Linked DNA regions of Megalodesulfovibrio gigas DSM 1382 = ATCC 19364. The protein of the gene in region 1 interacts with the protein of each later gene in a pairwise test. Links are inferred from orthologs where the notes say so. Each region holds a gene or a part of one and is shown in the gene's direction. Other genes may lie near its edges.

Region 1 (5,601 bases):
TCGGCTTCCGCCTGCCCTCGGCCCTGGACAACCGGCCCTTGAGTTTTGAGGAGTTCCAGGCGCGCATCGGGCAGACCATCTACGTCTCGGCCACGCCCGGAGACTACGAGCTGCGCCAGAGCCAGGGCGTGGTGGCGGAGCAGATCATCCGTCCCACAGGCTTGGTGGACCCGGAACTGCTTGTCCGGCCGGTCAAGGGACAGGTGGATGACCTGCTGGGCCGCTGCAAGGAGCGCATTGCCCGGGACGAACGCGTGCTGGTGACCACCCTGACCAAGCGCATGGCCGAGGATTTGACGGCATATTTCACCAAGATGGGTGTGGCCGCCCGCTACCTGCACTCTGATGTGGATACCCTGGAGCGCGTGGCCATCCTCCAGGCCCTGCGCAAGGGCGAATTCGATGTGCTGGTGGGCATCAACCTGCTGCGCGAAGGGCTGGATCTGCCGGAAGTCTCCCTGGTGGCCATTCTGGATGCGGACAAGGAAGGCTTTTTGCGTTCCGCACGGTCCCTCATCCAGACCTTTGGCCGCGCCGCGCGCAATGTGGCCGGGCTGGTGGTGCTATATGCCGACAGGATCACCCCCTCCATGCAGGTGGCCATGGACGAGACCGAACGCCGCCGCGCCCGGCAGGTTGCCCACAATCAGGCCCATGGCATTGTGCCGCAGTCCGTGCGCAAGGAGGCGGAAAATGTCCTGGACGCCATCCACGCCCAGGCCCGTCAGCGTGAGCAGGACGGCGGCAAGTCCCGCCGCGGCCGCGGCAAGGGCCAGCCCGGCCAGCCCGGCCAGCCGGAAGCGGCCCAGGCAGCCCCGGCCCCCCTGGCGGCGGAAGAAGCCGCCCTCTACGGCGCAGACCCCAAACGCGCCGCCAAGGAAATCAAGATCCTGGAACGCCAGATGCGCGAGGCCGCCAAGGAGCTGGAATTCGAACGCGCCGCCCAACTGCGCGACCGCATCAAGCGGCTGCGTGAACTTCTGACCGTCGCCGAGTTCTCGGACGTTCCATGAAATCCATCACTCCTCCGGACCTGCGCTACAGCAGGCTGCACGCCCGTCTGGGCGAGTTCTGGCCCATTGTCGCCGGCTCTGCGGCCCTGGCCATCATCTTCGCCACATCCGTATCGTTCTACATGTCCTTTGAGGAGTGGGACTTCTGGGACAGCTTTTACATGACGGTCATCACCCTGTCCTCGGTGGGGTTCCAGGAGGTGCGGCCGCTTTCGCAGGAGGCGCGCATCTTCACCTCGTTCCTGATTTTCGGCGGGGTGGGCAGCTTTGCGTTTCTGGCCGGCTCCGCCGCGCAGTTGCTGGTGGAGGGCCGCATCAATCAGCTTTTGGGGAGACGTCGCGTGCAAAAGGCCATCGACAGGCTGGAAAATCATTTCATCATCTGCGGCTACGGCCGCATCGGCTCCATCGTGGCCCGGGAGATCATGCGCGAAGGCCACCCGCTGGTGGTCATCGAGCAGGATCCGGACATCATCAGGCGTCTGGAGCTGGACAACGTGCTGCACCTAGCCGGGGATGCCACCTCGGACGAGCTGCTCCTCGCCGCGGGCCTGACCCGGGCGCGCAGCCTCATCACCGCGCTGACCCAGGAAGCGGCCAACGTGTATGTGGTGCTCACGGCCCGCCAGCTCAACCCGGATATCGTCATCGTCTCCCGGGCGGATCAGGAGTCCCACATCTCCCGCCTGGAGCGCGCCGGGGCGGACCGCGTGGTCCTGCCGCACACCATCGGCGGCCTGCGCATGGCCCAGAGCGTGCTCAAGCCCTCGGTGGTCAACTTCATCGACATGGCCGTGCAGGGCGGCCTGGATCTGCAGATGGAAGAGCTGCGCATCGGCCCGCACTCATCCCTCATTGGCAAGAACCTCATCGAAAGCCAGATCCGCCCGCGCTTCAACCTCATCATCATCGGCATCAAGCACGCCGACGAGGAAATGCGCTTCAACCCCGCGCCAGATGCCGTCATCAATGTTGGAGACCGATTGCTGTGCATCGGCAAGCCGGAGAACTTCTTGCAAATCCAGGAAATTTTATAGATGGCGGACGGCTTTTTCAAACAGGCCGACCCGGCGGTGGTCATCCTGCATTATGGGGATCCGGCCGTCACCGCCCGGCTGCACCGCCAGTTGAGCGGGCAGGGCGAGCGCTGGCGGGACCGGCTGTTCGTCCTGGACAACGCCTCCCCCCAGCCCTGGCCCAACGCCTGGACCCGCCTGCCCGAGAACCGCTACTGGGCCGGGGCCCTGGCCTGGACCCTGGACGCCATGCAGGCCCAGGGCCGCACGCACGTGTGGTTTCTGAACAACGACCTCTGGTTTGCCGCCGCCGGCATGGTCCTGGATCAGGCCTGGCAGCGCCTGCACGCCCTGGAGACACGCAGCGGCCAGGCCATTGGCGCGTATTCCCCGGCCGTGGTCCGGCATCCGTACCATCGGCAGATGGTGCAGGATCCTGCCCGGCAGTTCCGCCGCGTGCTGCTCCTGGATGGCGTGGCCCCCCTGCTGCGACTGGAGGCCGTGACGGCGTTGCCGGGTGGACAGGGCCTTGATTGGCAGGACAACCCCCGCGGCTACGGCGTGGATCTCTGGCTTTCCTGGCGATTGCACAAGGCCGGCTGGCCGCTGGTGGTGGATCATCAGATCCCCATCCGCCACGAACACCACACCGCCGCCCGCCAGACGCCCGATTTCTTGTCCCAGGCTGCAGACCACGAAGACGCCTACCTCCGCGCCCGCCTGGGGCCGGACTGGAAGGTGGTGGTCCGCCAACTTTCCGCCCGCTTTGCGGATGTGGATGACTGCTCCCTCCCTGACCTGGCGCATTTTAATGTTGAAAAAGGACGTTGCGAGAGGGGAAACCNGGTTCGGGGGAGAACCTTTCTTCAGAAAGGTTTTCCCCCGAGAACTCGTTTCACAGATAACTTGCTCTAGAGTGAAGGATTGCCCCGACGATGCCCCACCAGACGCCGCCCTCCGAACTCGTTGCCCGCGCCGCCCGGCTGCGCGCCCAGTTGGAAGAACACAACCATCGCTATTATGTGTTGGACGATCCGGCCATCTCCGACGCCGAATACGACGCCCTGTTCCAGGAGCTGCAACGCCTGGAGCGGGACTGGCCGGCCCTGGACGATCCCGCCTCGCCCACCCGCCGCGTGGGTGGCGTCCCGGCCACGCAGTTCCCGCCGTTCCCGCACGCCGTGCCCATGCTCAGTCTGGACAACGGCTTCACGGTGGAAGACTTCCGCGAGTTCCTGGGCCGCGTGGCCCGGCTGCTGCCGGCGTCCATCCCGCTGTCGTCCCTGGAGTTCTGGGTGGACCCCAAAATGGACGGCCTGGCCGTGGAAGCCGTGTACCGCCAGGGCCGCTTTGTCGGCGGCGGCACCCGCGGCGATGGCGAGACCGGGGAGGACATTTCCGAAAATCTCAAAACCATCCGCACCCTGCCCCTGGCCCTGCGGGGGGAGGACATCCCCGAGCTGCTGGAAGTGCGCGGGGAAGTGGTCATGTTCCGCAAGGACTTCGACGCCCTGAACGAACGCCAGGAGACCGCCGGCGAGAAGCCCTTCGCCAACCCGCGCAATGCCGCGGCCGGCTCCCTGCGGCAGCTCGATTCGCGCATCACCGCCAGCCGGCCCCTGCGCTTTCTGGCGTATGGCGTGGGCCGGATGGAATGGGCTGACGGGCGGGACCGCTGGACCACCCAGGCCGGGATCATGCAGGGGCTCAGGGCGCTGGGGTTCGTCATTCCGCCGGAAGCCACCGTGTGCGCTGCCGCCGCCGAGGTGGAGGCCTGCTACGCCCGCCTTGGCGCGATGCGCGGGGAACTGCCCTTTGAGATCGACGGCGTGGTGGCCAAGCTCAACGACCGTGACCTGCAAACCGAGCTGGGGGCCACGGCCCGTGCGCCGCGCTGGGCCATTGCCCTCAAGTTTCCGGCGCATCAGGCCGTCACGAAGCTGCTGGACATCCAGATCCAGGTGGGCCGCACGGGGGTGCTCACGCCCGTGGCCATCCTGGAGCCGGTGGAGGTGGGCGGCGTCACCGTGAGTCGGGCCACGTTGCACAATGAGGAAATGATTCGGGAAAAGGATGTCCGCGTGGGGGATGTGGTCCGCGTGCAGCGCGCCGGGGATGTGATTCCCGAGGTGCTGGGCGCGGTGCTGGAATCCCGTCCCGCGGGGGCGGAGCCCTTCCGCTTTCCGGCCGTGTGCCCGGCCTGCGGCAGCGAGACCTCCCGCCTGCCCGGCGAGGCTGCGTGGCGGTGCCTGAATTTGGCCTGCCCGGCCGTGCGGGTGAAGTCCCTGGTGCACTTCGTCTCCAAGGCCGGATTGGATCTGGATGGCGTGGGCCGCAAGTGGGTGGAAATTTTTGCGGAAAAGGGCCTGGTCCAGACGCCGGCGGATCTCTTCACCCTCACGAAGGAACAGCTGCTGCCCCTGGAGCGCATGGGCGAGAAGCTGGCCGAAAACATGCTGGCCGCCATCGATCAGGCCCGCCGGCCGCCCCTGCGCCGAGCCATCAGCGCCCTGGGCATCCGACTGGTGGGCGAGCAGACGGCCAAGGCCCTGGCGCGGCGGTACGGCTCCCTGGAAGCGCTGTCACAGACCACGGCCGAAGAGCTGCAGACCATTGAAGACATCGGCCCGGAAGTGGCGGCGTCCATCCGGGCGTTCTTCCACAATCCCGCCAATCAGAAGCTGCTGCAGGATCTCACGGACGCCGACTTCATCCCCGTGCGGGAGGACCTCCCGGCCGCGCCCGCATCGCCTGACGCCGCCCCCCTGGCCGGCAAGAAGATCCTCGTCACCGGCACGCTGCCCGGCCTCTCGCGGGAGGCAGCCAAGGCCCTGGTGGAGGGACTGGGCGGGCAGGCCGTCTCGTCCGTCTCCAAAAAGACGGACCTGCTGCTGGTGGGCGAGGCCCCGGGCGAGAGCAAGCTTGCCAAGGCCCGGGAGTTGGGCATAGAGATGGTGGATTATGCGGAATTCACCCGCCGGTTTGGTCTGTAAGGCCGGCGGGGCAAAGCCTCGGGAGGAGTGCACGATGAGCATGGGCACGGTCAAGATCGTCGTCATGGGAGCCAAGGGCCGCATGGGGCAGACCATTGCGCAACTGGTGCAGGCGGACCCGGCCCTGGAGCTGGTGGGCGTGATGGAGCGCGGCGGCGGCACGGCCGGGCTGGAGTGCTTCAACTGCGTGTTCGGCTCGGATCTGGATGTGGTGCTGCCCCAGCTTCCCGGCGCAGTGTTGGTGGACTTCACCTCCCCGGAATCCAGCGTGCGCACGGCCCAGGCCTGCGCCGTGCACGGCAATCCCATGGTCTGCGGCACCACCGGTCTGACGGCCGATCAGCAGGCCCAGATGGCCGACGCCGCAGCCAAGGCGCCCGTGCTTTGGGCGCCGAACATGAGCGTGGGCGTGAATACCCTGCTCAAGATCCTGCCCGAGCTGACCCGGATCCTGGGCGAGGCCTACGACATCGAGGTGATGGAAATCCATCATAATCAAAAGAAGGACGCCCCCTCGGGCACGGCGCTGAAGCTGGCCGAATGCCTGGCCCAGGCCCGCGAATGGGACCTGAAGGAGAC
Region 2 (6,059 bases), 920 kb from region 1 along the record:
GGACGAATTGCCAAGATAGAGTTGACCATCCTGCGCCTCGCGTTGCATGAGATACTCCATCGAAGCGACATTCCCAAGAAAGTCGCCATCAACGAAGCGGTGGAGCTGGCCAAGTCCTTTGGGGACGACAACTCCGGCGCATTCGTCAACGGCATCCTGGATGCTGCCGCAAAGGCGTGAGGCATGGCGAAAATCGGCTTCATCAAGGACGGGCTCCTTGCCCCTCCAGAATATCGGCGGGTGTATGTCAAGGCCATCCCGGGCCTGCGGCAGTTCAGCACCACGGGCTATTCCTCGCCCACGCCCAGGGGAGGGCAAACCTTCGAGCTGGCCTGCGAAGTCCCCCCGGAAATGGACTGCATCGAAGAATGGGCCCCCAAGATGGCCAACACGCTGCAGCACCTGGGCTGGACCCACTGGTGGCTGGACAGCCATACCCTGGGCCGGGCCCTGAACCGCTATATTGTGGAAGTCATGAAGCGCTGGGGCCTGGCCTTCTGGCCCCACTATCACCTGGACAGCGTGGTGCTGGTGCAGGTGGGCATTGAACGACAGGAAATCGCCAAGGGCGTGGCCTTCTGGGAACACCAGTGCGCCCACGTCCGTACGGCGACGGAATACGACTTCGACAAACGGGAACAGGAACTGCTGACCCAGCCCCAAAAGTCCGGCGGCATCCTCTCCTCCCTCTTCAAAAAAGACAAACGCGGACGCTAACGCGCCCGAGCAAAGGTCCCCGCTCATGCAGGAAGGCTACTCTCCAGAGTCCATCGAAGCCAAATGGCAAGGCATTTGGGAAGAACGCAAGGTCTTTCACTGCGAAACAGACCCCTCCAGGCCCAAGTATTACGTCCTGGAGATGTTCCCCTATCCCTCAGGCCGCATCCACATCGGCCATGCCCGGGTCTACTCCATCGGCGATGTCCTTGCCCGCTACAAGCGCATGCAAGGCTTCAACGTGCTGCACCCCATGGGCTGGGACGCCTTCGGCATGCCGGCGGAAAACGCCGCCATCAAGCACGGCGTACACCCCGCCGGCTGGACCTTCGAGAACATCGACACCATGCGCGTCCAGCTCCAGCGCATGGGCTACTCCCTGGACTGGCGGCGCGAGGTGACCACCTGCGTGCCCGAATACTACCGTTGGGAGCAGCTGTTCTTCCTCAAGTTTCTGGAAAAAGGCCTGGCCTACCGCAAGCAGGCGCCTCAAAACTGGTGCGAAACCTGCCACACCGTGCTGGCCAACGAACAGGTCATCGACGGGCAGTGCTGGCGCTGCGATTCGCAGGTGGTCCAGCGGGATCTGACCCAGTGGTTCCTGCGCATCACGGACTATGCCCAGGAATTGCTGGATGATCTGGACACCCTGGAACAGGGCTGGCCCGAGCGCGTGGTCTCCATGCAGCGCAACTGGATCGGCCGCTCCACCGGGGCGTACATCAGCTTTGATCTCGAACGCCCCGCCGAGGACGGTACCGCGAACATCCGCGTCTTCACCACCCGGCCGGACACGCTCTTCGGGGCCACGTTCATGTCCCTGGCGGCGGAACATCCCCTGGTGGAACAGCTCATCAAGGACTCCCCCAACGCCGAGGCCGTGCGCGCCTTCTGCACCAAAGTCAAGAATACCGACCGCCTGCAGCGCGGGGCCGAGGATCAGGAAAAGGAAGGCATCTTCACCGGGGCGTACTGCATCAACCCCCTCACCGGACGGCGCATGCCCATCTGGGTGGCCAACTTCGTGCTCATGGGCTACGGCACCGGTGCGGTGATGGCTGTGCCGGCGCATGATCAGCGCGATTTTGAATTCGCCACCAAGTACGATCTGCCCATGCAGGTGGTCATTCAGCCCGCCGGCGACACCCTGGACCCGGCCGCCATGACCGCGGCCTACGTGGATCCCGGCGTGCTGGTCAATTCCGGCGCCTTCGACGGCCAGCCCAACGAAGAGGCCAAAAAGGCCATCGTGGAGCATCTGCAGAGTCAGGACAAGGCCGAACCGGCCGTCACCTGGCGGCTTCGGGACTGGAACATCTCGCGTCAGCGGTACTGGGGCGCGCCCATCCCCGTACTGTACTGCGACGACTGCGGCGTGGTGCCCGAAAAAGAGGAAAACCTCCCTGTGGTGCTGCCCCTGGACGTCAAAACCCGCGAGGACGGCCGCTCCCCCCTGCCGGACTACGCGCCCTTTGTCCAGGCTCCCTGCCCCCGCTGCGGCAAGCCTGCCCGCCGCGAGACCGATACCATGGACACCTTTGTGGAGTCCTCCTGGTATTACATCCGCTACAGCGCGCCGTGGGAGCACGGCCGGCCCTTTGATCCCGAGGCCCTCAAATACTGGCTGCCCGTGGATCAGTACATCGGCGGCGTGGAGCATGCCATCCTCCACCTGCTGTACTCCCGGTTCTTCGTCAAAGCCCTGCGCGATCTGGGCTGGCTGGAGTTCGACGAGCCCTTCAAGGCCCTGCTGGCCCAGGGCATGGTGCTCAAGGACGGGACCAAGATGAGCAAGTCCAAGGGCAATGTCGTCTCTCCGGACGAGATGACCGCCCGCTACGGCGCCGACGCCGTGCGCTGTTTCCTGCTCTTCGCCGCGCCGCCCGAGCGCGATCTTGACTGGAGCGATACCGGCATTGAGGGCTCCTTCCGCTTCGTGCAGCGCGTCTGGCGGCTCATCGACGAACTCAGGCACTCGCTGCCCGCCCTGTCCGCCGCCGGCTCCACCACGGCCGACGTGGCCGAGGCCGGCCTGCCCGAGGCTGCCGAACTGCGTCACAAGGAACACGTGACCATCCAGAAGGTGGCGGAAGACATCGGGGAGAAGTTCCAGTTCAACACGGCCATTGCCGCCGTCATGGAGCTGGTGAACCAGATCTATCAGGGCAAGGATGCGCTGCTGGCGTCCCCTGCCGGGGCGCGGGTGCTCTCCTCGGCCGTGTCCACCATGCTCACGGTGCTGGCGCCCGTCACCCCGCACCTGTGCGAGGAGTGCTGGTCCCGCCTTGGGCATGCGGATCTGCTGGCCGCCGCCCCCTGGCCCACGGTGGATCCCGCGGCCCTGGTCAAGGACGCCATCACCGTGGTGGTCCAGGTGAACGGCAAGCTGCGCGCCCGCCTGGACGTGGCCCCGGACATCGCCGAAGACGTCATCAAGGCCCTGGCCCTGGCCGAACCCAACGTGCAAAAGCACCTGGACGGCAAGACCGTGCAGAAAGTGGTCTACGTGCCGGGCAAACTGGTCAGCGTGGTGGTGAAGTAGCACGCGCATCGCAATGCATTCGGAGGAGCCGTCCCGTCATGGCCGGCTCCTCCGTCCACCCTGTGGCAGGGGCCGCAAGGGCCGAGTCCTCACCCCATGGCCAAACCACGCCCGCCATATTTCTTCCTCGTCTGTCCGGACAGCCGGCTGCTGCAGGAGCGCATCGAGCAGTTGGCTGCCGGCAATGCCAGCGGCTGGGAGCGTCACGTCTTCTGGGGTGAAGAAGGCCTGGCCGACCGCTTCTGGAATCTCCTGACCCTGGAAAACATGCTCGGCGTGCCACGGCTGCTGGTGGTCCGGCATGCGGAAAAGCTGAAGGTGGACGCCTGGCAGCACCTCAACGCCGCGCTGAACCGCTGCTCCTCCCAGGCCTGGCCGTTCTTCTGCCTGGAAGGCGACTGGGATCGCGGCAAGCCCAAGCTGCCGGAGCCCCTCAAGGACTTCCGCGGCAAGCCGCCCCTGCCCTGCTGGAGCGCCGCTGTGGACCGCGGCTGGATCTGGCAATCCCCCGGACTGACCGCCGCCGACATCCGCCGCCGTCTGCAGGAGTGGGCGCGCGCCGAAGGCCTGACCCTGGACGCCGATGCCCTGCAGGCCCTGCAGGCCGTGCTGCCCCTGAACGCCTCGGCCCTGGAAGGCGAGCTGGAGAAGCTCCTGCTGGCCTCGCGGGAAACGGGCGTCATCACCCCGGCCATGGCGGCCCTGGTGAATGACACCTCCGATCTGGATCTGTTCGCCTTCCTGGAGATGGTCCAGCGCGGCGGCGGCGGCGATGCCGCCGGAGCCGTGACCTTGTGGAAAAAGGTCCTGGAAAACGCCCTGGGCGGGCAGCAATCCATCACCTTCGGGTTTTTGGCCGTGGCCGCGCGGGAACTGCGCATCCTCTGGCAAATCCGCCACGACGAGCCGGTGCAGCTGCCGCCGTTCATCCTCAATAAGAAACTGGCCCTGGCCCGCCGGCTGTCCGAGGCCGCCATTGCCCGGGGCCTGGAACTGCTGCTGGAGGCCGAACGCGGCATCAAAAGCGGCGAGAAGGACGACAGCCAGGCCCTTGAGCTGCTCATCGCCGGACTGGCCCAGGCCCTGGGACCGCCGGCGCGTCAGGCGTCCCCCCGGTCCGGAGGTCGTCCTTGAGCGATGCGCCGCATTATCATGGCCATCGCCAGCGGCTGCGGGAGCGCTTTCTCGCCGGCCCCACCAGCCTGGCCGACTATGAATTGCTGGAATTGCTGCTGACCTACGCCCTGCCCCGGCGGGACACCAAGCCCATCGCCAAGGCCATGCTCGCACGCCTGGGCAACATGGCCGACGTGCTGGCCGCCCAGCCCGAGGATCTGCGCCGCGTGGAAGGCCTGGGCCAGGGCACGGAACTGTTCTGGAAGCTCCTGCAGGAATGCCGCGCCCGGGCAGACCAGCAGCCGCCCAAGGCCCGCATTTCCCTGAGTCACCCTTCCGTGGTGGCAAACATGGCCATGAGCCGCCTGGGAGCCCTCAAGGCCGAGGAATTCTGGGTGGCCCTGGTGGACGCCAAGCTCCGGCTCATCAGTTGGGAGCAGGTGAGCAAGGGCACGGTGGGGCATGCGCCGGTCTATGTGCGGGAGGTGCTCAAGCTCGGCCTGGAGCGTCAGGCCCACGGCATTTTTCTGGTTCACAACCACCCCGGCGGCGATCCCCGGCCCTCGCGCGAAGATGTCGCCATCACCCAGGAGCTGATCCAGGGCGCCCAGGCCGTGGGCCTGCGGGTGCTGGATCACCTCATCGTCACCCAGAACGACTACAGCAGCCTGCAGCAGGAAGGGTTGCTGTAAAGGAGATTCCCATGCCCGCGCGCTATTGTCTCGTCTCCGGTCTGGTTCAGGGGGTGGCCTTCCGCTGGTTCACCAAAGAGACGGCGCTGCGCCTGGGCTTGGCGGGTTGGGTGCGCAATCTGCCCGACGGCCGCGTGGAAACCCTGCTGCAGGGTCCCGACGAGTCCCTGACCCTGGCCATGGACGCCCTGCAGGCCGGCCCGCCCCATGCCCGCGTGGCAACGATGGCCTGCAGCGACCGGCCTGAAGACCCCTCCCTGCGCGGATTTGTTGTCCTGCGCTGAGATTGCACGCCGTTTCCGGCGTTTTTTCGCTCCCCGCTATGGACAGATGCCCTTGTGATGCATACAAATGCCGTTGCATCGCTCTCCTTTTTCGGCAAACCGGGCCTGCTGCGCCCGGAAGTCCTTAAAAAGGCGCACTGCCCCACAGTTTTTTGAGACGGCGAGGAGCCAATCATGAGTCAGGACCATCCCATCACCACCAACGATCCCGATCTCTCCGAGCAGCCCCTGGGCGGCCTCCAGGAAGTGCCCCAGGAAATGCCGGTGCTGCCAGTGCGCGATATCGTCATTTTCACGTATATGATCCTGCCCCTGTTCGTGGGCCGGGACAAGAGCGTGGCCGCGGTGAACGAGGCGCTGAACACGCACCGCTATCTGCTCGTGATCTCCCAGCGTGACGAGCAGGTGGACGATCCCGCGCCGGAAGATCTGTACACCGTGGGCACGGTGTGCCAGATCATGCGCATGCTCAAGATGCCCGACGGCCGGCTCAAGGTGCTGGTGCAGGGCGTCACCCGGGCCACGGTGGAGGAGTTCCGGCAGTCGGAGACCTTCACCTCCGCACGCATTTCCCTGCTGGAAGAGCCAGACATCAAGGAACTTTCCCTGGAGCACGTGGCCCTCATGCGCGCGGCCCGTGAGCAGAGCGAAAAAATTCTCTCCCTGCGCGGCATCGCCCCCGGGGACATCATGGGCGTGCTCAACAGC

Evidence for each region. Proteins that work in one complex are often made in the same cells at the same time.
Region 2: the proteins of ligA (region 1) and leuS interact in binary tests that used the Escherichia coli proteins (3 or more experiments, as listed by UniProt). The link is inferred for Megalodesulfovibrio gigas DSM 1382 = ATCC 19364 from one-to-one orthologs.

Annotation. Positions count from the first base shown.
Region 1 is NC_022444.1:2,942,072-2,947,672, reverse strand. What follows is about bases 2,548-5,493. They hold ligA (NAD-dependent DNA ligase LigA), read left to right. Parts: upstream 2,548-2,964; coding sequence 2,965-5,022; downstream 5,023-5,493. Other genes in these bases: dapB (4-hydroxy-tetrahydrodipicolinate reductase), read left to right, coding at 5,063-5,493. In the rest of the region: excinuclease ABC subunit UvrB, read left to right, coding at 1-1,013; DGI_RS12895 (potassium channel family protein), read left to right, coding at 1,010-2,050; more of dapB, read left to right, coding at 5,494-5,601. UniProt on the Escherichia coli protein: DNA ligase that catalyzes the formation of phosphodiester linkages between 5'-phosphoryl and 3'-hydroxyl groups in double-stranded DNA using NAD as a coenzyme and as the energy source for the reaction.
Region 2 is NC_022444.1:2,018,093-2,024,151, reverse strand. What follows is about bases 386-3,500. They hold leuS (leucine--tRNA ligase), read left to right. Parts: upstream 386-742; coding sequence 743-3,259; downstream 3,260-3,500. Other genes in these bases: holA (DNA polymerase III subunit delta), read left to right, coding at 3,356-3,500; DGI_RS08825 (hypothetical protein), read left to right, coding at 386-717. Outside these bases: transcription antitermination factor NusB, read left to right, coding at 1-180; more of DGI_RS08825, read left to right, coding at 184-385; more of holA, read left to right, coding at 3,501-4,393; RadC family protein, read left to right, coding at 4,390-5,067; DGI_RS08805 (acylphosphatase), read left to right, coding at 5,079-5,351; lon (endopeptidase La), read left to right, coding at 5,526-6,059.